2 regions of the Ralstonia sp. 24A2 genome follow, and region 1 is predicted to be linked to the other one. Evidence: predicted binding sites of a transcription regulator. Region 1 holds the regulator's gene; the other holds the start of a gene.
What was found. Region 1 encodes FliA, which starts transcription of late flagellar genes. Its sites were predicted from a motif close to CTAAAGTTTNNNNNNNNNNNGCCGNTA; they were not measured.
Positions count from the first base shown of each region.

Region 1 (9,643 bases):
ACGCCCTGGTAGATCACCCCGGAATCGAGCCGCACGCGGTATAGGACGACACATCGCAGCATGCCGTTTTCGGCCACCACGGGCGTGAGATGGTAAGTGGTGCTCCCAAACGGGCTGCCACCGTGGTTGGTGGCACCAATGTCGGGTTGATAGTGCCGGATCGACAAATTCACGCGGTTTCCATTGGCCAGCACCTCCAGATTGCCAATCAGGCGCAGGGTGCCGTCCTTCCAGATCATGTCCAACGTACCGCTCACGCGGCCGACCGGCCCGCATCCGCCTACCACGGTGGGCGTCGTGAATATGCCGCGACACCCGAGCACCGTCTGCTGGCGCAGCGTCAAATCGGCCTGATCGATCACGGCGTAGTGGTAGTCCCCGGCGTTGCCGCCCACCGCTAACGTTTGCGCACCAAAGCGCACTGTGCCGCGCGTCCAGCGCCCATGCATGTAACCGCGGTGGTGGTGAAGATCGGCCAGCTCGGCGGCGTCGCCAACCAGCCGGTAGTCGTTGATGCCGACGATGGCGCCCGAGGGCAATTGCGCCAGCCATGCGGCGCTGCCGCTGATCTGTCGTGCCCCGTTGCCCAGCATGAAGCGAGGTGGCGCACTACGATAGGCAGGCAATGATTCTGTGGAAAACGTGGCAACCCGGGCATCGGCCAGCAGGATTGGCTGCCCGCATACCTGCGGTTCCTGACAACCTGTCAAATTGTGGGCGGTCCCCTTTTTTAGGCGCGTCGTGCGCGTCCGTAACGTCGGTTTGCCCGGCCAAGTGGTGAATTGAATCCATGGTGGTCCTTGAGGAAGGTTTGACTGCCGCACTCCGTAGCGGAATGTGCTTCGCAGTGCGCCTCAGCGAGGCGGTTTCAGCCTAGGCAGCGCCCAACCCGATGTTCAAGAAACAACACAACTTGATATTCCTTGATATTCAAGCGGGCTCCCTCAAGTGCGGGACTCGTCCATCCCCAGCGATGCCATGAAGAACCCTCACTACGATCCGGCCAAGCCCCACCACACGCCGGACGGCTTCCGCAACCGCTACCCTCACCCGCGCCCCGGCGGTGACTTCTGGAAATGGCAACGTGAGCGCCGCAAGGCCGGGCTCCCCAAGCCGCCCACGCTGGACCTCTCCTGCATTGCACCCAACCTGAGCGCGGTACACCAGCCGCCCGACGTGCCGCAGCTCACCTGGATCGGGCATGAAACGCTGCTGCTGCAGATTGACGGGCTGAACGTGCTGACCGACCCGGTGTTCTCCGAGCGCGCCTCGCCGCTGTCGTTTACCGGCCCGCGCCGGCACCAGCCGCCGGGCCTGTCACTCAAGCAACTGCCGCATATCGACCTGGTGCTGATCTCGCACAACCACTACGACCATCTGGACAAAGCGAGCGTGCGTGCGCTGATGCGCCAGCCGGGCGGTGCACCGATGTTTTTCGTACCGCTGGGCATCGACCACTGGTTCGCGCGCAACGTGCGGGGCACGCGCCTCACGGGTGAGGGGGGCAACATGAGCGCCAACGTACGCGCCTTCGACTGGGACGACGAGGCCAACTTCGGCCCCTTCACCGCGCACTTCTGCGCCGTGCAGCATTGGTCCGCACGCGGCCTGTACGACCGCAACCAGACCCTATGGGGCAGTTGGGCATTGCTGCATCCGCGCCTGCGCTTCTGGTTCTCGGGCGATCTGGGGTATTCGCAGGACACGCGCGACATCGGCACACGCTTCGGCCACTTTGATGTGGCCGCGATTGCCGTGGGCGCCTACGAGCCGCGCTGGTTCATGAAGGCCCAGCACATCGACCCCACCGAGGCGGTGCAGGTCATGCATGACGTCGGCGCGCGGCAGGCGGTGGGCATCCACTGGGGCACGTTCGCGCTGACGGACGAACCGCTCGACCAGCCCATCGCCGATCTGGCCCATGCATTGAAGGCCGCCGATGTGCCCGCAGAGCGCTTCGCCCTTTTCAAGCATGGCGAGACACGCGTGTGGGATGCCGCGACGCAACGCCTCGTCACCGCATTGCCCAAAGAAAAATCGCGGCCGCGAGATGACTCGCTAGCCGCGCAGTAAAACTCTGGCAGGTAACGCTACGGACTAAGCCGGCATCAGGTCGGTGTCGGCAGCCATGCACGGTCACGCAGACGGGCGCGGATGCGTGCGATGGCCTGGCTGTGGATCTGGCACACGCGCGATTCCGACACGCCCATCACGGCGCCGATCTCACGCAGGTTCAGATCCTGCTCGTAGTAGAGGCTCATCATGAGCTTCTCGCGCTCGGGCAGGCCCTCGATGGCGGCCACCACCGATTCGCGCAGGTCGTGGTCCAGCAACTGGTCCAGCGGCGTGGAATCGTTCTCGGCGGCGCGGTTCTCGATGAAGGCGTCGGCGTCTTCGCGGTCGAAATCTTCGTAGTACAGGAGCTGGCTGCCTTGCAGGTCGACCAGTTGCTTCTGGTAGTCGGCCAGCGACATGCCCAGCGCGGTGGCAATCTCGGTTTCGGTTGGCGCGCGGCCCTTTTGCTGCTGCAGCTTCTGGATCGCCTGCTCGATCGTGCGGGCGTTGCGGCGCAGGCCGCGCGGCAGCCAGTCGGAGCCACGCAGCTCATCGAGGATGGCACCACGGATACGCTGGGCCGCATAGAACTCGAACTGCACGCCCTGCGTTTCTTCATAACGCGACAGCGCATCGAGCAAGCCCATCATGCCGGCCTGGATCAGATCGTCGAGTTCGACGCTGGCCGGCAGCTTCACCATCATCTGGTTGGCAATGCGGCGCACCAGCGGTGCGTACGTCGCCATCTCGTCGGACTTGGTCTTGCGACCGGTTGCGGTGTACATATCCATGCCTGCCTTTGGCGCTTCGTTCATGGTGCGCCTCAATAAACCATCTCGGCCGCGCGCGCGGTGGCGCGGGGCGTCAGGATCGACGTTGTTTGTGCCGCCTCATGGGCCGCCGCATCCGGCGCAGCCTGAGTCGGTTCTTGCGCCGATACCATCACCCGCGATGCCACAGCACTGTCGGTGCCATCTGCGGCCTGGGCCTCGGCGCTGGCCCAGCTCAGCATCTCTTCGGCAAGCTGGCGGAAGGCCATGGCCGAAGGCGATGCGGGAAACGCGCTCGCCACGGGCTTGCCGAGCGAGAGCGCCAGTTCTACGTGCCGGTCTTCCGGCAGATAACCGGCAAAGTCGATGCGGGTGTTCAGGTACTGACCCACCGTGTTGGCCAGGTTGCCGAACACGCGTACGGCGGAGTCGACCGAATGCGCGCCGCAGACCACCGTGCGGATACCAGCACCACCCTGCAGCCCCGCGGTTTTCTTGAGCAGCGTGTACGCGCTCTTGATCCCTTCCGGGCCATCGGAGAACACCAGCAGCACGTCATCGCAGGCTTCGGCCACCGTACCCAGCGCACGGCTGCCGAAATGCGCGGCCACCAGGGTGACGTCGGCGCTGTCGTCGTGCTGCTCAAGCATGCCGGCCACCGCCAGCATGGTCTGGGCACTCACCACGGCAGCGTCGCGACCCATGGCTGACAACGCAATGCGCAGGTTGTCGACAAAGTCGTCGATCTGCTCTTCTGCACCGATCACCAGCACGCGGCGGCTGGCCACCTGGCCGAGCATGCGGCGCAGTCCGGCGGCCTGATCCTTGGCGAATGGGGTCGTCATGGTCGCCCCTCTTTGTTATGCGAAATCGAAAGCGGCCAGGCCCGGTTCGCGGCCGCGTGCGGCGCCTTGCGCCACCAGCAGCGATTCATCCGAATCCAGCGCGAACGACGATTGCTCGGCACTTGCACGGAAGCTGCGGTGGATCAGCAGCTTCTTGTTCGGTACTGCAATGTCCTCCGGCACACGCTGGCCGTACGACACGTAGTGCAGCGGCAGGCGGCGGCGGATCATCACGTCCATCGCGTGGCCCACCGAGGCGGCCTCGTCGATCTTGGTCAGGATGCAGCCAGCCAGGTTGGCATCGCGGTAGGCGCCCACCACTTCATCGAGCGTCTTGCCGTTGCTCGCGGCATTCAGCAGCAGCAGGCGTTTGATGGACGGGCCCACGGCGTGCAGCATCGCCATCTGTTCGGACACCGCGCGGTCACGCTGGCTCATGCCGATGGTGTCGATCAGCACGACGTGCTTCTCGCGCAGATCGTTCAGCGCCAGGCTCAGGTCTTGCGCGTCTTTCACGGCATGCACCGAGACGCCCAGGATCTTGCCGTAGATGCGCAGTTGTTCGTGGCCGCCGATCCGGTAGCTGTCGGTCGAGAGCAGCGCCACGCGCGATGCGCCATGGCGCAGCACGAAGCGCGCAGCCAGCTTGGCGGTCGTGGTGGTCTTGCCCACACCGGTCGGGCCCATCAGGGCAAACACGCCGCCCTGGTCGAGCAGGCTGTTTTCATCCGACACGGTGGTCAGGTTCTTTTCAATGGCGCGCTGCACGAAATCCAGCGCACCTTCATACGTGTCGTGCTGCGGCATGTTCTCCAGCACGTAGCGCGTGAGCTGTGCCGAGAAACCCGCGTTCAGCATGGTCTGGAACAGGCGCGTGCGCACCGGATCGCCCAGCTTCACACCCAGCGAAGCCAGGCTCGACATGGCGTCGTTCAGCGTGCTCTTGAGCACGTCGATCTCGCTGACCATGCGGCGGGTCATCGCGTCGGTTTCGGCCCGAATGCTCTCTTTCATGTCGGCTTGGATGGCCGAGCGCTGCAGGCTCACGTCTTCGCGCGGAGCGTCAGGTTTGGCCATCGAATCCTCCATGCGGACGAAGATGTCGGCCGGCTTGGCGGACTCAACTTGCGGTTGCGGGCGGGCAATCTGCTGCTCGGCGGCGCGGGCTGCACGCGCTTGGGCTTCCACGCGCTCAGCAAACGAGCGCAGCGTGGTCGGCTGCTCATCGTGCTCACGGCGGGCGGCCGGGCGCTTGATCTGCTCGACGGGTTCGTCTTCCGGCACCACGGTGCGGCGGGCGATGAACTGGGCCGTGCTGGCCAGCGTCTGGGCGGCATCTTCGTTGGCGCGCTCCAGCGACAGGCCTGCCAGCATGCGGGTGGAGGCCACCAGCGGGTCCACACCCAGCAGCGTTTCCGATGTACCGAGCTCCACGTCGTCATCCACGCGGGCTTGCAGCTTGCGGCCGGCGGCCGGCTCAGCCAGCGCGTCTTCCTGCACCGGGGCTTGCACGGCAGCGCGGCGCGCGGCGGTAAAGCGGTTGCGCAGACGGGCCAGTGCATTCGGTGCGGCCGAGGCTTCGGCCTGGGCCACAGCTTGCATTTGCGGCTCGGCGGGTGCCTGAGCTGCTGCCTCGGCCACCGGTGCGGGCTCGGGAATCGGAGCCGGCATGCTCGGGCGGCGTTGTGCGGCCTTCGGTGCGGTCGAGTGCGTATCGACCAGCGCATCCAGGTGCGTATCGGAGGCGGCGATGACCTCGATGCCGCCCGGCACGGCGCGGTTCGAGAGGATCAGCGCGTCGTCGCCCAACTGGTCGCGCACTTTACGCAACACGTCGCGCGACGTCAGTCCGGTGAATCGATGCATTTTCATGCGCGGCCTCCAAGCATGGCGACAACCTTAATCGTTCGGTGATCTGGAATTTCAGCGTGTGACAGCACGCGCAGGCTGGGTGCGGCGCGCTTGAACAAGCGGGCCAGCATGGGGCGCAGCGCGGGCGGCACGAGCAGGACGCCCGTCTGGCCCATCTGTTCGTATTGGCGCGACGAATCCGCAGCCGCTTGCATGAGCGAGTCGGCCAGTTGCGGTTCGATCGGGCCGGGCGCGCCACCATGCGCGCCAACGATGCTTTGCAGCAAGATGTTCTCCAGATTCGGGTCGAGCGTGACGACCTGCATTTCGTTCTTGGTCGGGAACAGGTGCTGGGCAATCGCCCGGCCCAGCGCGATCCGCACGGCGGCGGTGAGTTCGGCGGGGTCTTGCGTCCTGCCCCCGTGCTCCGCCAGCGTCTCGACGATGGTGCGGATGTCGCGGATGTGCAGGCCTTCGTCCAGCAGGTTCTGCAGCACCTTCTGCACGGTCGCGACGGGCAACAGCTTGGGCACAACGTCTTCGACCAGCTTCGGTGCTTCCTTGGCCAAATGATCGAGCAACTGCTGCACTTCCAAACGGCCGAGAAGCTCGGTGCTATGGGTGTAAATCAACTGATTGACGTGGGTGGCGATGACCGTGCTGCAGTCGACCACGGTATAACCCTCGGCCTGAGCGCGATCGCGCACATCGGCGGTGATCCACATAGCTGGCAGGCCAAAGGTCGGGTCCACGGTGGGAATGCCCGGCAGTTGCGTGCCCACGCGTCCGTCCTGACCACCCGGGTTGATGGCCAGGAACTTGCCCTGCTGCACCTCGCCCTGCCCGATTTCCACGCCCTTGAGCGTGATGCGGTACGACGACGGGCCCAGCTCCAGGTTGTCGCGAATGTGCACAACCGGCGCCAGGAAGCCCATGTCCTGCGTGAATTTCTTGCGGATGCCCTTGATGCGGCGCAGCAGCTCGCCGTCCTGGCTCTTATCGACCAGCGGGATCAGGCGGTAGCCGATCTCCAGGCCCAGCACGTCAACCCAGGAGACGTCGTCCCAGCTTGCTTCGGGCGTGTCGACGGGGGCGATGGCCTGCAGCACCGGTTCCGGCTCGGGAATCTCGCGGCGCTTCTTCAAATACCAGCCCAGGTAGCCCAGACCGCCGCCAAACAGGATGAACGGGATGTGCGGCATGCCCGGCACCAGGCCCAGCAGACCGAGCACGCCCGCCGTGGTCATCAGCACCATCGGCATGGCAAACAGCTCGCTCGACAGTTGCTGGCCGACGTCCTTGTCGGTGGACACGCGGCTGACCATGATGCCCGCCGCGGTGGAGATCACCAGCGCGGGAATCTGCGCAACCAGGCCGTCGCCGATGGTCAGCAGCGTGTAGTTGGTGGCGGCGTGGCCGATGTCCATGTTGTGCTGGAGCACGCCCACGGCCAGGCCGCCGATGATGTTGATCAGCAGAATGGCAATCCCCGCTACCGAGTCGCCACGCACGAACTTGCTGGCACCGTCCATGGAGCCGAAGAACTCGGCTTCCTGGGCGATCGTGGTGCGGCGCTTGCGGGCTTCGTCTTCACGGATCAGGCCGGCGTTCAGATCGGCGTCGATCGCCATCTGCTTGCCGGGCATCGCATCCAGCGTGAAGCGCGCGCTGACCTCGGCAATCCGGCCCGCACCTTTGCTGATCACCATGAAGTTGATGATCACCAGGATGACGAACAGCACGATGCCGACGGTGTAGTTGCCGCCCACCAGGAAGTGGCCGAACGCCTCGATCACCTTGCCGGCCGCATCCGGGCCGGTGTGGCCTTCCATCAGCACCACGCGGGTGGAGGCCACGTTGAGCGACAGCCGCATCAGCGTGGTGATCAGCAGAATGCTGGGGAACGACGAGAAATCCAGCGGCCGCAGTGTGTGCATGCTGATCAGCAGCACGATGATCGACAGTGCGATGTTGAACGTGAACAGCAGGTCGAGGATGAACGGCGGCAGCGGCAGCACCATCATCGCCAGGATCAGGATGATCAGCACCGGGCCGGCGGCGGAGCGGTAGTCGCCCTGGCGCAGGAAGCTGGAGACTCGGAGCAGTGCGGCGTTCATCGTCGTGGGGATCTGCTGGGGGCTGCGGGGGGCTTTTCGATGGATGCCATCTTGCCGGGGGAGACGCCAAATCGAAGAAGCGAGAAAGCCGCCCAAAAGGCGGCTTTTCTTTGAAATACCCTCCCAGCGGGGGGTGTGGAAGCAGCATATGGCGCCGCCTCAGGGGGCCAGGGTGGCAGGCACACTGACAAAACATGTCCCTCCCACCACCGTCATGCGAATAAGCGCGCACCAACGGGAACACAGATGACGATAACTAGGGCGACCCGGTAGAGCCGAGACTGGCCCGAACGGAGCCAGGGATTTGCCGCAATCTCCGCGAAAGAGACAAGATAAACACAGAAGACCAAAAACACGCCGGCATGAAAATATGCGCCAGACAACCCGGTAACAATCGCAAATCCTGCTACGACAAATGCCGCGACTGACGCGAATGCCACGGTTCGCCCCGCGATGTGACCAATGAGCGCTCTAACGCGCGTCAGCTTCAGCTCTCGCGTTGAGCACGTCCATTCAGTCAACCCTTTGGCAAGCCACAGGAATGCGACCAAGAGCAACAACGATTGGAATGCAATGTGCTCTTGAAGTAAATCAGCCCCCCAGTTCGCCTTGTCAAAATAACGGTAACCAAGAAGCTGAATCAGTCCGCAAATGAACCCCACTGTCACAAAAAACAGAGCATCTTTCTTCAAATCACTGGCTGCCAACATCCACGGTGCACGCGCGCTCTGCGTCATTTAATCCAGCTCCTCTTCATCTTCCGGGCCGGGTTGCGGCCCCGGGTCCATATCGGCGGGCACCGGCAGGTCGGTCGGGCGCACAGGGGCACGGCCGCCCACCTGATGCAGGCGGCGCAGCTGATAGACGTAGGCCAGGACTTCCGCCACGGCAGCGTAAAGCGCCTCGGGAATCTGATGGCCGATCTCGGTATGGCGGTACAGCGCACGGGCCAGCGGCGGCGCCTCCAGGATGGGGATCTTGTGCTCGGTGCCCAGCTCGCGGATCTTGGCCGCCACCAGATCGGCGCCCTTGGCCAGCACGCGCGGTGCGCCGCCCTCCTTTTCGGAATAGCGCAGCGCCACGGCGTAGTGCGTCGGGTTGGTGACGATCACGTCGGCCTTGGGCACGTCGGCCATCATGCGGCGCTGGGCCGCCTGGCGCTGCATGGCGCGGATGCGGCCTTTGAGGTGCGGGTCGCCTTCCGACTCGCGGTGCTCCTTGCGCACCTCTTCCTTGGTCATGCGGTGCTTGCGGGCGTATTGCCACAGCGCCAGCGGCACATCCACGGCGGCCACCAGCAGCATCACCGCGGCCATGCAGAGGAACGCCACGCCGGCCACGTGCATGACGTCGCCCATGGCGGCGCGCAGGTCCTGCTGGGGCAGCTCCATGAACTCGCCCCGGTAGTGCACGATCAGCCCCCAGGCGACGCCGCCCACCAGCGCCAGCTTGAGCAGCAGCCGGGGCAGCTCCAGCAGCCCTTCCACCGAGAACATGCGCGTCAGGCCCTGCAGCTTGAACAGGCGCGAGATGTCCGGCTCCAGCGGCTTGAACGAAATCGCCCCGCGCGTCATTGCCAGCGGCGTGAGCGCGGCCAGGATCAGCATGAGGATCAACCCGCCCAGCACCATGGCCAGCGGCGTGAACTGCGCCCCGATGTAGGTCCACTGGTCCTGCGCCCGGGTGTAGTCGTAGCGGTGGAACTCCAGGCAGCGCGCCAGAAACGACGACGCTGCGCGCACGATCGAATCGCCCATCACCCACAGCCCGCCGGCGCTGACGGCCAGCAGGGCGAACGAACCCAGTTCCCGTGATTTGGGAACGTCGCCTTCTTCGCGCGCCTGCTCGAGGCGCCTCGGAGAGGCGGGTTCGGTTTTTTCGAGATCGCTATCGTCGGACATGCCGGGCGTGCGAGAGATGGATGACTAGACGCTCGCATTATTCCGGCACCACGCGCCTGCTAAAGCGTGGAGAAAACCGCCTCAGGCAGGCTTTTTCCGTGGAA
Region 1 is NZ_JBPVZD010000003.1:433,615-443,257, forward strand. Features, by position in the region: gene ACS13N_RS19385 (hypothetical protein) at 1-824, opposite strand, end outside; gene ACS13N_RS19390 (MBL fold metallo-hydrolase) at 979-2,073, shown strand; gene ACS13N_RS19395 (RNA polymerase sigma factor FliA) at 2,109-2,870, opposite strand; gene ACS13N_RS19400 (MinD/ParA family ATP-binding protein) at 2,879-3,670, opposite strand; gene flhF (flagellar biosynthesis protein FlhF) at 3,686-5,542, opposite strand; gene flhA (flagellar biosynthesis protein FlhA) at 5,539-7,638, opposite strand; gene ACS13N_RS19415 (hypothetical protein) at 7,851-8,375, opposite strand; gene flhB (flagellar biosynthesis protein FlhB) at 8,376-9,539, opposite strand.

Region 2 (9,643 bases), 770 kb from region 1:
CAGACGAAGCGCTGCCCATTGCCTTGGTGATTGCGGTGGTGGCCGCCGCCGTGGCGGCTTGCCTTGGCGTCGTGACGTACTTCTATGCGCAGGGGCCAATGCTGCTGTCAGAAGCCGCATTCGAAGTGCTGCTGGCCGGTGGATTGATCCGCACCGCGCGCCGCGCCAATCAGGCCGACTGGCTGCGTACCGTGGTCGTCAAAACGGCGGTGCCATGGTTGATCGTGCTCGGTTGCGCGATCGCGATTGGCCTCGTGCTGCGTTGAACAGCCCTGGTGCCGGCGCCACCAGATCGTCTACCACCGGCACCACAGCCAGCAGCATCAGAATCGACACCAGCGGAATACCCGAGCAAGAAGACGCGCTCGATAGGCACATCCAAAGTGGGAAAGGACGCTTCCGACTACGGAACCCTGAGCCCATCACACGTGCGCCACGCGCATCTACATCATCCTAAACATCCATGCTCGTCAGACACATCTCCGCAAAGCACTGGATGCCTATACTGCATTGCTAAGACGCTCCTCCGCAGTACGCGATGTCGTGCGACGTTGACCAAACGGAGCAAGGAGACATGACAATGGACCTCATCGTGGAGCAAGTGGAAGTCTGGGCAGCCAGCATTCCGGACAAGCCAGGTGGCCTGGCAACGGTCTTGACAACCCTGCGCGATGCCGGGGCCGATCTGCAGTGGATCATCGCGCGCCGCAGCCCCGACAGACTCGGCGAAGGCGTTGTCTTCGTCACCCCACTGCAAGGTGATCACGAAATGCAGGCCGCGGCGGTGGCGGGCTTCAACGTTTCGCAAAAACAGCACTGCGTTCGTGTCACGGGCCGCAATCAGCCAGGCATTGCCGCGGCATTGACCGAGGACCTTGCCGAGGCCGGAATCAACCTCCGGGGTTTCTCTGCCGCAGCGATTGGCTCGCAGTTCGTTGCCTACATTGCAGTTGATTCGCAAGAGGCGGTTGACAGGGCAATTGCTGTTCTTAAGGCCGTCTGATCGCTTGAACGGCGGCGGCCAACCAAGGCGCACGCCAAACCTGGACGCTCAAGGCGCAGCGAAACATGCGCGCCAATGTGCAGGCCGCAAGTGCGTCAAAGGCCCCGGAGCCGTCAGAATGCGCGATCCACCGCCGGCCGCCCACGCTGCTTCAGATGATGCGCCGCCGAGCACAAGTCCAGCACATGCTGTGTCTCCAGACTTTGCGCACGCGTGAGCAATGCGTTCAGCGGTGGGAGTTTCCCCTTCCAGGCCAGCAAGGTGTAGTTGCCGCCATCCTCGGAGAGCCAAATGGAGAAGGATTCTCCGAACGCAGTGCGGACTTCGTCCAGGTAGAACGGAATATCCGGGTCAGTCTCCAGGAAATTGGCGACCAGCACGCCATTGTCCGCAAGCCGTGCGCGGCAATCCGCATAGAACTCCGCCGTGCCCAGTTGCGCGGGCATGCCGTATGCCAGAAAGCCATCGACCAAAATCACATCCGGCCGCGCCTCCTGGCCTTTGACGTATTCGACGCCATCGGCACAGACCACCTCGAAGCGACCGTCATCCGGCGGAATCTGGAACGCATTGCGCAAGGCGATCACGGACGGGTCGATCTCGATTGCCACCACTTTCGTATCGGGAAGATGGTGATAGCAGTACTTGGCCAGCGAGCCGCCACCCAAGCCAATGATCGAAATCCGGGCAGGCGCCGGGTGCAGGAGCAAGAAGCTCATCATCGTCCGGGTATAGCCGAGCACCAGCTTGTTGGGCGCATGCCTGAGCATGAGGCTCTGGATTGCCTGCTCATCGAAATGCAGTGAAATGATCGGCCCGGATTCCAGCACCACGGGTGTCCCATCACTGGGAGAATCAACGGGAAACGCCATGTCTGCGTCAAGGAAAGCGCTGGAGGGGTCCATCTGGGGGGGCTCAATCAAATATCCGCAAGGGTGGCAAGGTTACAGCACCACCCCATAGCCCCCGGAATCCGAGACAACCCGCCTCAATGGCCCCCGAGCGTCTCGGTGACCTCGGCTACCGGTTCAGCCACTGTTCCCGGCTGACTTTGAGCACCGCTTCGGCCTGCCTGGATAGCGCTGCTTGGTGCTCGCGGGCGGCATCCTCGCTGGAGCCGATCAGCACATCGCATCGGGCGATGGCAGCAGCAAAGCTGTCCTGATAGTTGTCGTGCCCAACAGCGGCCAGGATGCCCGCCTTCTCCAGCTTGCCCCTGACCCGATCGTTCGCTTCGCTGACCAGCACCGTGATGCTGCGTTTCTCCAGCTTGGCGATCACTTCCTCCAGGGTGAGCAGCCCGGTCATGTCGATAAACGGCACGCGTTTGAGCCGCAGAATCAGCACCCGCGGGTCTGCGTGGGTCTGACTCAAGGCGCGCTCGAAATTTTCGACCGCCCCGAAGAAGAACGGGCCGTCGATCGCGTAGACCAGCACGCTGGGTGGCAATTGCATCTGCCCCAATTCGGTACCGAGCTGCTGGACAGACTGCTGCGACACCTCAACCGACGAGGCCATCCGCCGCAAAAACTGCAGCGTGGCCAGGATGACGCCGATGTTGACCGCCACCACCAGATCGGCAAACACCGTCAGGAAAAACGTCATCAGCAGAATCGCGACATCGGCCCGTGGTGCACGCCGAGTCATCCGCGCAAAGTGTCGGACCTCGCTCATGTTGTAGGCCACCACGAACAGGATCGCCGACAACGCCGCCAGCGGCACCTTCGACGCCAACGGCGCAAGCAAGAGGAGGATCGCAACCAGCGTCAGCGCGTGCACGATGCCTGCCAAGGGGCTGTTCCCCCCGTTTCGGATGTTCGTTGCCGTGCGGGCAATCGCGCCGGTCGCCGCGAAGCCGCCAAAGAGGGGCGCCGCAATATTGGCAAGCCCCTGACCAATCAGCTCCTGGTTCGCGTCGTGTCGGGTCCCGGCCATGCCATCGGCCACCACCGCCGACAGCAGCGACTCAATCGCACCCAGCATCGCAATCGTAAAAGCGGGCCCGACCAGTTCGACGACGCGCGTCATGGTCACATTGGGCAAGGAGATGTTGGGCAGGCCTTGTGGAAGGCCGCCAAAGGTGCTGCCAATGGTGGCCACCCCATCGAAGTGGAACGTTGCCTGCAGTGCCGTGACGACAACCATCGCCACCAGTGGGCCAGGCACCCGTTTAAGACGAGCAAAGCGCGGGGTGAGGATGACCAGCAATAGGCTTGCGATGGCCAATGCCGTGGTTGCGGGATGCAGATGCGGCAGGGCTTGCAGCGTATGCCAGAGCTTGTCGTGGAAATGTGCCCCAGACGGTTTGGGTAGCCCGAAAAAATCGGGCCATTGCCCCACCCAGATAATGACGCCGATCCCTGTCGTAAAGCCGACGATGACCGGGGCCGGGATGAACTTGATGACCGTCCCCAGCCTGGCGGCACCCATCCCCACCAGAATGATGCCTGCCATCAGCGTGGCGATCTGAAGGCCATCGATGCCATGGGCGGCCGTGACACCCGACAGGATCACGATGAATGCACCCGTCGGCCCTGCGATCTGCAGACGGCTGCCACCCAAGGTGGAAACCAGCAGGCCGGCGACGATGGCGGTATAGAGCCCCTGCTCAGGCTTTGCGCCAGAGGCAATGGCAAAGGCCATCGCCAGCGGTAACGCCACGACGCCGACGACCAGGCCAGAGATCACGTTGGGCAGCCAATTCTGGCGTCGCAGCAATCCAGCACGATAAGCTTCTTGCAGTGCGATCATGGATGTGTCCTGCCAACCCGTTCGACTCATCCATGGTAATCCCGGTGCCCGTGCCGCGAGTCAAACCGTTGATGGTTTCAATGTATCCGCAACAGGCAGACCGCTTGATCCGCCCGGGCTCCGTGCCCAGATGGGCGAATCAAATGAGCGACTCAAGCGCGCGCCGCCCTCAATGCGGCTTACCGCCGACGCAACAGCAGGTCGTCGACGATCGGCACCACCGCCAGCAGCATCAGAATCGAAGCCAGCGGAATCGTGGTTGCATAGCCGAGGTGCTTGAACCCCAGCGCACCCGTCACGCCACCCACGAAAAACATGCCCAGCAGCGACAGCAGCAGCCGCAGCTTGGGCCGGTTGGCGACCACGGTCGGCAAGTTGCGATGCCCGTGGTTCCAGTACAGCGCCTTACCGACCTCAATGCCGATGTCGGTGGCCAGCCCTGTCACGTGCGTGGTGCGGATCTCCGCCTTTGAAATCTTGGTGATGATGGCGTTCTGCAACCCCATCAGAAAACACAGCAGCGCGACGGTGGCCGGCACAAACACGACGCGGTATTGCCCGAGCGACGTGCCCATCATGCCGAAGAGCAGCAGCAACCCGGCTTCGAGCATGAGCGGTAGCGCAAATTCACTCTGCGTGCTGCGTCGGCGCCCCCAGTTGACAAGCACAGCCGTACAGGCCGCCCCGCACAGGAACGCCAGCAGCGATGCAAAACCCGCGAGCAGGAGCACGATATTGCCCAGCACAAGGTCGTCGGCCATTGCCGAGACAATGCCGGACATATGCGAGGTGTATTGCTTGACGGCGAGAAAGCCGCCCGCGTTGGCAGCGCCCGCCACGAAGGCCAGTGATTGCCCCAGGCGCCGGTTGGCGTCGTCGGTGCGTTGGGGGCTGGTCAGGCGGCGGAGGTATTGAATCGGCATGACCCATCCAGACGGTAACCAAGCGGCCATTATGCCCGCTCAAAGGTCACCGTCTTTAACGGAAGGTCAAGGATTGAAGTACTGGAACAGCGACATGCCCTGCATGGCCGTGAAGGTCTTCTGCGCGGCCTGCAACGACACTTGCTGCTGGGCAAACTGCGAGATCGCGGTGGTGTAGTCCACCGACTGCAGCTTGGAGATCTGCTCCTTCAACTGCTCGCCGTAGTTCGAGCCGCTGCTGTTGAGCGTGGTGATCTGCGCCTGCTGCGTGCCCACCGTCACCTGGGCCTGCAGGGCGACCTGGTAAGCGTTGTCGAGGTTGCCCTGCGCCGTCTGCACGGCTTTCTGCAGGTTGGCAACGTCGGTGGCCTGGGTGGCCGGGTTGATCGGGGTGGACAGCGCCGTGATCAGGTTTTCGTAGGTCTTGAAGATGCTCTGGTTGGCCGACGGATTGGACGGGTCCGTATTGGCGATACGCACGAACACAGAGTCACCCGACACCGAGTTCGGCATCGATACATTCTGCGAAACCTGCACCGTGGGCGGCTGACCGCTGCCGACGTACTGCACGCTGCCGCTCGTGTTGACGAACGGGTCGGTCGTGCCGTTTGCGCCACCGAACAGCGCCACGCCCTGGGCGTCGCGCTGGTTGGCGGTGGCGAGCAACTGCTGATACTGCTGCTTGACCTGCGCCAGCACACCAATGCGCTGTGAATCCGTCATCAGCGAGGTGTTGGCCGACACCAGGCTCTGCTTGCCCTGCTGCAGCGTGGTCACCAGGTTGGTAAGCGCTGACGACACGTTGGTCAGGCGCGCGTCGGTGGCGTCGCGGTTGACCTGGTACTGGTCGTTGGCGTCCTGCGTCTGCTGCAGTTGCGACATCTGGCCGAACGCGCTCGGGTTGTCACCCGCGCTGGTGAGCGCAATGCCGCTCGCAATCTGCTGCTGCAGCGTCATCAGGCTCGACTGCGTGTTCTGCATCGAAGCGGTGGATGCTGCAAAGAATTGGGCGGTGCTGACTCGCATGATCGGTCCGGACGAAGGGCTTTAGGACGTTATCGGCAGATGGGGCAGATTCTTCAGTCGACCAATCAGCCGCCGGCAATCGACAGCAAGGAATCGAACAGCGTATTCGCGGTCTGCATCACCTTGGCCGATGCCTGGTAGGCCTGCTGATACTTCATCAGGTTCATTGCTTCGTCATCCAGGCTCACGCCCGACACCGATTGCTGCTGCTGCGTGGAGCTCGCCAGCAACGCCTTCTGCGAGGTCAGGTTGCTGCTGGCCGTATTGGCCTGTACGCCCACCTTGGTGACGAGGTTGTTCCACGACGAGCCGATCGAGGTGGTGCCGCCGTCGAGCAGCGTGGCGTTGCGCAGCTTGGCCAGCGCGCTGGCGTTGCCGCCGTCGGTGCTGTTGGCAGTGTTGGCCGAGATGGTGAACGTATCGTTGTTGGCCGGCGTACCCGAGAGCGTCAGCTGCACGCCGTTGAACGAATACGTTGCGCCCTGCGTGTACGGCGCCGTACCACCTGTGTACGTGGTGTTGGTGCCGTTCACGCTAACCGTCACACCACTCGCCGGGAAACCCGAGAGCGACCCGCCCACGGCAGAGCTGTAGGTCAGGTTGACCGGCGAAGTGAGCGGTGAACCGGCGTACGCGCTGTTCACGCCGATGGACGACACCGTGGCGCTGCCCGTGTTGTTGCTGCCCTGGTTGAGCACCACCGGCGTGGCGGCCGCCACGTTGTGATAGTCGGTGGTGAGCGTCTGCATGCTCGATGCCGCGTTGGCGGTCGGGCGCACCAGGAACGAATCCCCACTGTTCATCGTGCCCGACACGTTCATCGTGATGCCGTCGATGGTGGTCGGCCAGCTCGTCACCGTGACGGAGGCGGAGCCGTCCGGGTAGTGCGAGACGGTGTAGGCGCCGCCCTGGTACTTGATCTGGTAGTCGTAACCCTGGCCCGCGTTGGCGTTGGTGATGCTGGCCGTGACCGTGGCGCTGCCGGTGTTGTTACTGCTGGCAGCAACAACGGGGCCGGCCACGGAGAACAGGTTCGCCCCCATCTTGCCGTTGGCGTCCATGCCCAGACTGTTCTGCGCGTTCACGTCGGCCGACACGGCCGCAGCCAGTTTGCCCAGACTGTTCTGCGCCGGGATGAGCGTGTTGCGGCGGAAATCCATCAGGCCGCCCAGGGCGCCGCCGCCCAGCTGGCTGTCGTCAATGGTGACGGTGCCGGCCGGGCTCTTGTAGCCAACCGACAGCTGCGTCGGGTCGTACTGCGACGGCACAGCCGCCAGCTGGTAGCTCTGGTTGCCCTGCACCAGCGCCTGGCCGTTGCCCACGTAGATGTTGTACTGGCCGTCGCCGGTCTGCACCACGCTGGCCTTGATCGACTTGTTGAGCGTCTGCACGAGCTGGTCGCGCTGGTCACGCAGGTCGTTGGCAGGCTGGCCGGTCGAGGCCTCGGCCTTGGAGATCTGGTCGTTCAGGCCGGCAATCTGCTGCGCCACACTGTTGACGGAGCTGATCTGCGTCTGCACCTGCGTGTTGACCTGGCCGGACAGCGAGGTCAACTGACCAGCAATCGAGTTGAAACGGCTCTGCAGGCCGGCCGCAGCGTTCAAGAACACCTGGCGCGCGGTGGTGCTCGACGGGTTGGACGTCAGGCCGTCTGCGGAGTTGAAGAAGCTGGTCAGCGCCGAGGAGAGGCCGCTGTTGCTGTCCGACATGTACTGGCTCAGGCCGGACACCAGGCTGTTGAGCTGGTCAGCCGAACTGGTGGCGGCCTGGCCGCTCTGCACCTGGGCCGTCAGGAACTGGTCGTAGATACGCTTGACGGTGGTCACGTTGGCACCCTGCCCCAGATAGCCGACACCGGCGTACAGCGGAATGTTCTCCGTCTGCACGGCTTCCTGGCGCGAATAGCCAGGCGTGTTGGCGTTGGCGATGTTGTTGCCGGTCACCTGTAGGTTGATATTGGCGACCTGCAGGCCGGTCGCGCCAATATTCAAAAGGGACGTGCTCATAGTTATCTCGGTGCGGGCGGCACAGCGCCGCCAGGATGGACCCTACAAACAACATCGGCCGGCTCTGATCAAACTTGAGCCGGCCGATGCTATTGGTTTTCGTTTCTGATAGCGAACGTCAAACGATCTGTTTGAGCACCGCCATGATCTTGTTGGCGTAGTTCGGGTCTGTGGCGTAACCCGCACGTTGCAGGCCCTTGGCAAACGAAGCCGCATCGTTACCGTTGCCGGCCGCGACAACGTTGCTGTAGCGCGGGTTGTTGGCCAGCAGGTTGGCGTAGTCCTTGAATGCCTCGGCGTACGAGCCGTAGGCGCGGAACTTCTCCTGGACCTTGTGAGCGACGCCGCCCACGTATTCGGTGGTGGTCACCGTGGCAGTCTTGCCCGTCCACGAGCCGCCGGCCTTGATGCCGAACAGGTTGTGCGTGTTGGAGCCATCCTTGGCCTTGATCTCGCGGCGGCCCCAGCCGGACTCCAGCGCGGCGTGGCCGATCATGAAGTTGGCCGGAATGCCGGTTTCCTGCGCAGCCTGCGAGGCGTGGCCGATCAGCTTGTTGTAGAAGCTGGCCATGCGCTCGCCACGCGGCTCGGCAGCCACGCCCGACAAATCCACATCCGGCGCTGCACTGGTGGACTGCCCAGCATCGGCCTGCTTGCGCAAGGCAGCCAGCGCACGCTGCACACGTTCTTCCAGCCCTGGGCGCGGCACGGTGCTGATGCCCGAGCCGTCATCTTCCCCACCTGACACCGTCGGCGCAACCGCCGCGGCCATGCTGTTGAGCGACGAGCGGGCGATGGCGCGGGCGGCATCGGTCGAGCCAGCGGCCCCGGGCAACGCGGTATTCGTGGCCGTCGTGCTGGACAACGCGGTATTCACCGGCCCCCCGGCATCAGGGTTCACGTGGTTGGCCTGGCGCAGCATCTGCTTGAGCAACTGGTCCGCCACGCCCACCCCGCGCGACGCCATCGTCTGCGAGAGCTGCTGGTCGAGCATCGACGTGTACATCTTGGTCGACGACGAATCGAATGGCCCATTCTGCGGCGATGCATCGCGCATCTGCTTGAGCATCATGTTCACGAAGATCGCGTCGAACTGCTTGGCGACGGTCTTGGCGGCGCCGGTCGGGTCGGTGCGTGCGGCCTGCTTGAGCGACTCGAATCCGGTGGAGTCGAGCGCCAGGCGGCTGGTGAGGTCGGTCGGGTTCATGGCGTCGGCCCCGGCGTCAGATGATTTCCAGCTCGGCACGCAGGGCGTTGGCCGCCTTCATCGCCTGCAGGATCGAGATCAGGTCTTGCGGGTTGGCGCCGATCGCGTTGATGGCCTTGACCACGTCCGCCAGGTTGGTGCCGCCCTTCACGTTGATGAGGCTGCCGCCTGCCTGCTTGACCTCAATGTTCGAACGCGCGGCCGCCACGGTCTGGCCTTGCGAGAACGGTGCCGGCTGGCTGACCACCGGCTCGGTGCTGATGGTGACCGACAGGCTACCGTGCGCCACCGCGCAGGGCTCGAGCTTGACGAGCTGGTTCATCACCACCGAACCTGTGCGGGCATTGACCACCACACGTGCGGCGGCCAGTGCCGGCGTCACTTCAATGTTCTGCAGCTTGGCGAGAAACCCGACGCGGTCCGACGCCAGCGCCGGTGCGCGTACGTTGATCGTGCGGCCATCGGCGGCCTGGGCGGTATCCGCGCCGTACTGCTTGTTGATGGCGTTGACGATGTTCTGCACCGTGCCGAAATCGGTTGTGCCGGTGTCGAGCTGGATGCTACCGGCCTCGCCCACCGTGGCCTGCACCGCGCGCTCCACCGTCGCCCCGTTGGCGATGCGGCCGGCGCCCAGTTGATTGATCTGTACCTTGCTGCCGTTGGCTGACGCGCCTGCGCCGCCAATCACCACGTTGCCCTGCGCCAGCGCGTACAACTGGCCATCCAC
Region 2 is NZ_JBPVZD010000003.1:1,199,046-1,208,688, reverse strand. Features, by position in the region: gene ACS13N_RS22970 (hypothetical protein) at 1-266, shown strand, start outside; gene ACS13N_RS22965 (ACT domain-containing protein) at 581-1,003, shown strand; gene ACS13N_RS22960 (fused MFS/spermidine synthase) at 1,117-1,908, opposite strand; gene ACS13N_RS22955 (SulP family inorganic anion transporter) at 2,024-3,754, opposite strand; gene ACS13N_RS22950 (YoaK family protein) at 3,934-4,677, opposite strand; gene flgL (flagellar hook-associated protein FlgL) at 4,744-5,703, opposite strand; gene flgK (flagellar hook-associated protein FlgK) at 5,769-7,709, opposite strand; gene flgJ (flagellar assembly peptidoglycan hydrolase FlgJ) at 7,828-8,916, opposite strand; gene ACS13N_RS22930 (flagellar basal body P-ring protein FlgI) at 8,933-9,643, opposite strand, start outside.
Region 2: the regulator FliA is predicted to act here: its motif matches at 7,762-7,788, upstream of flgK (flagellar hook-associated protein FlgK).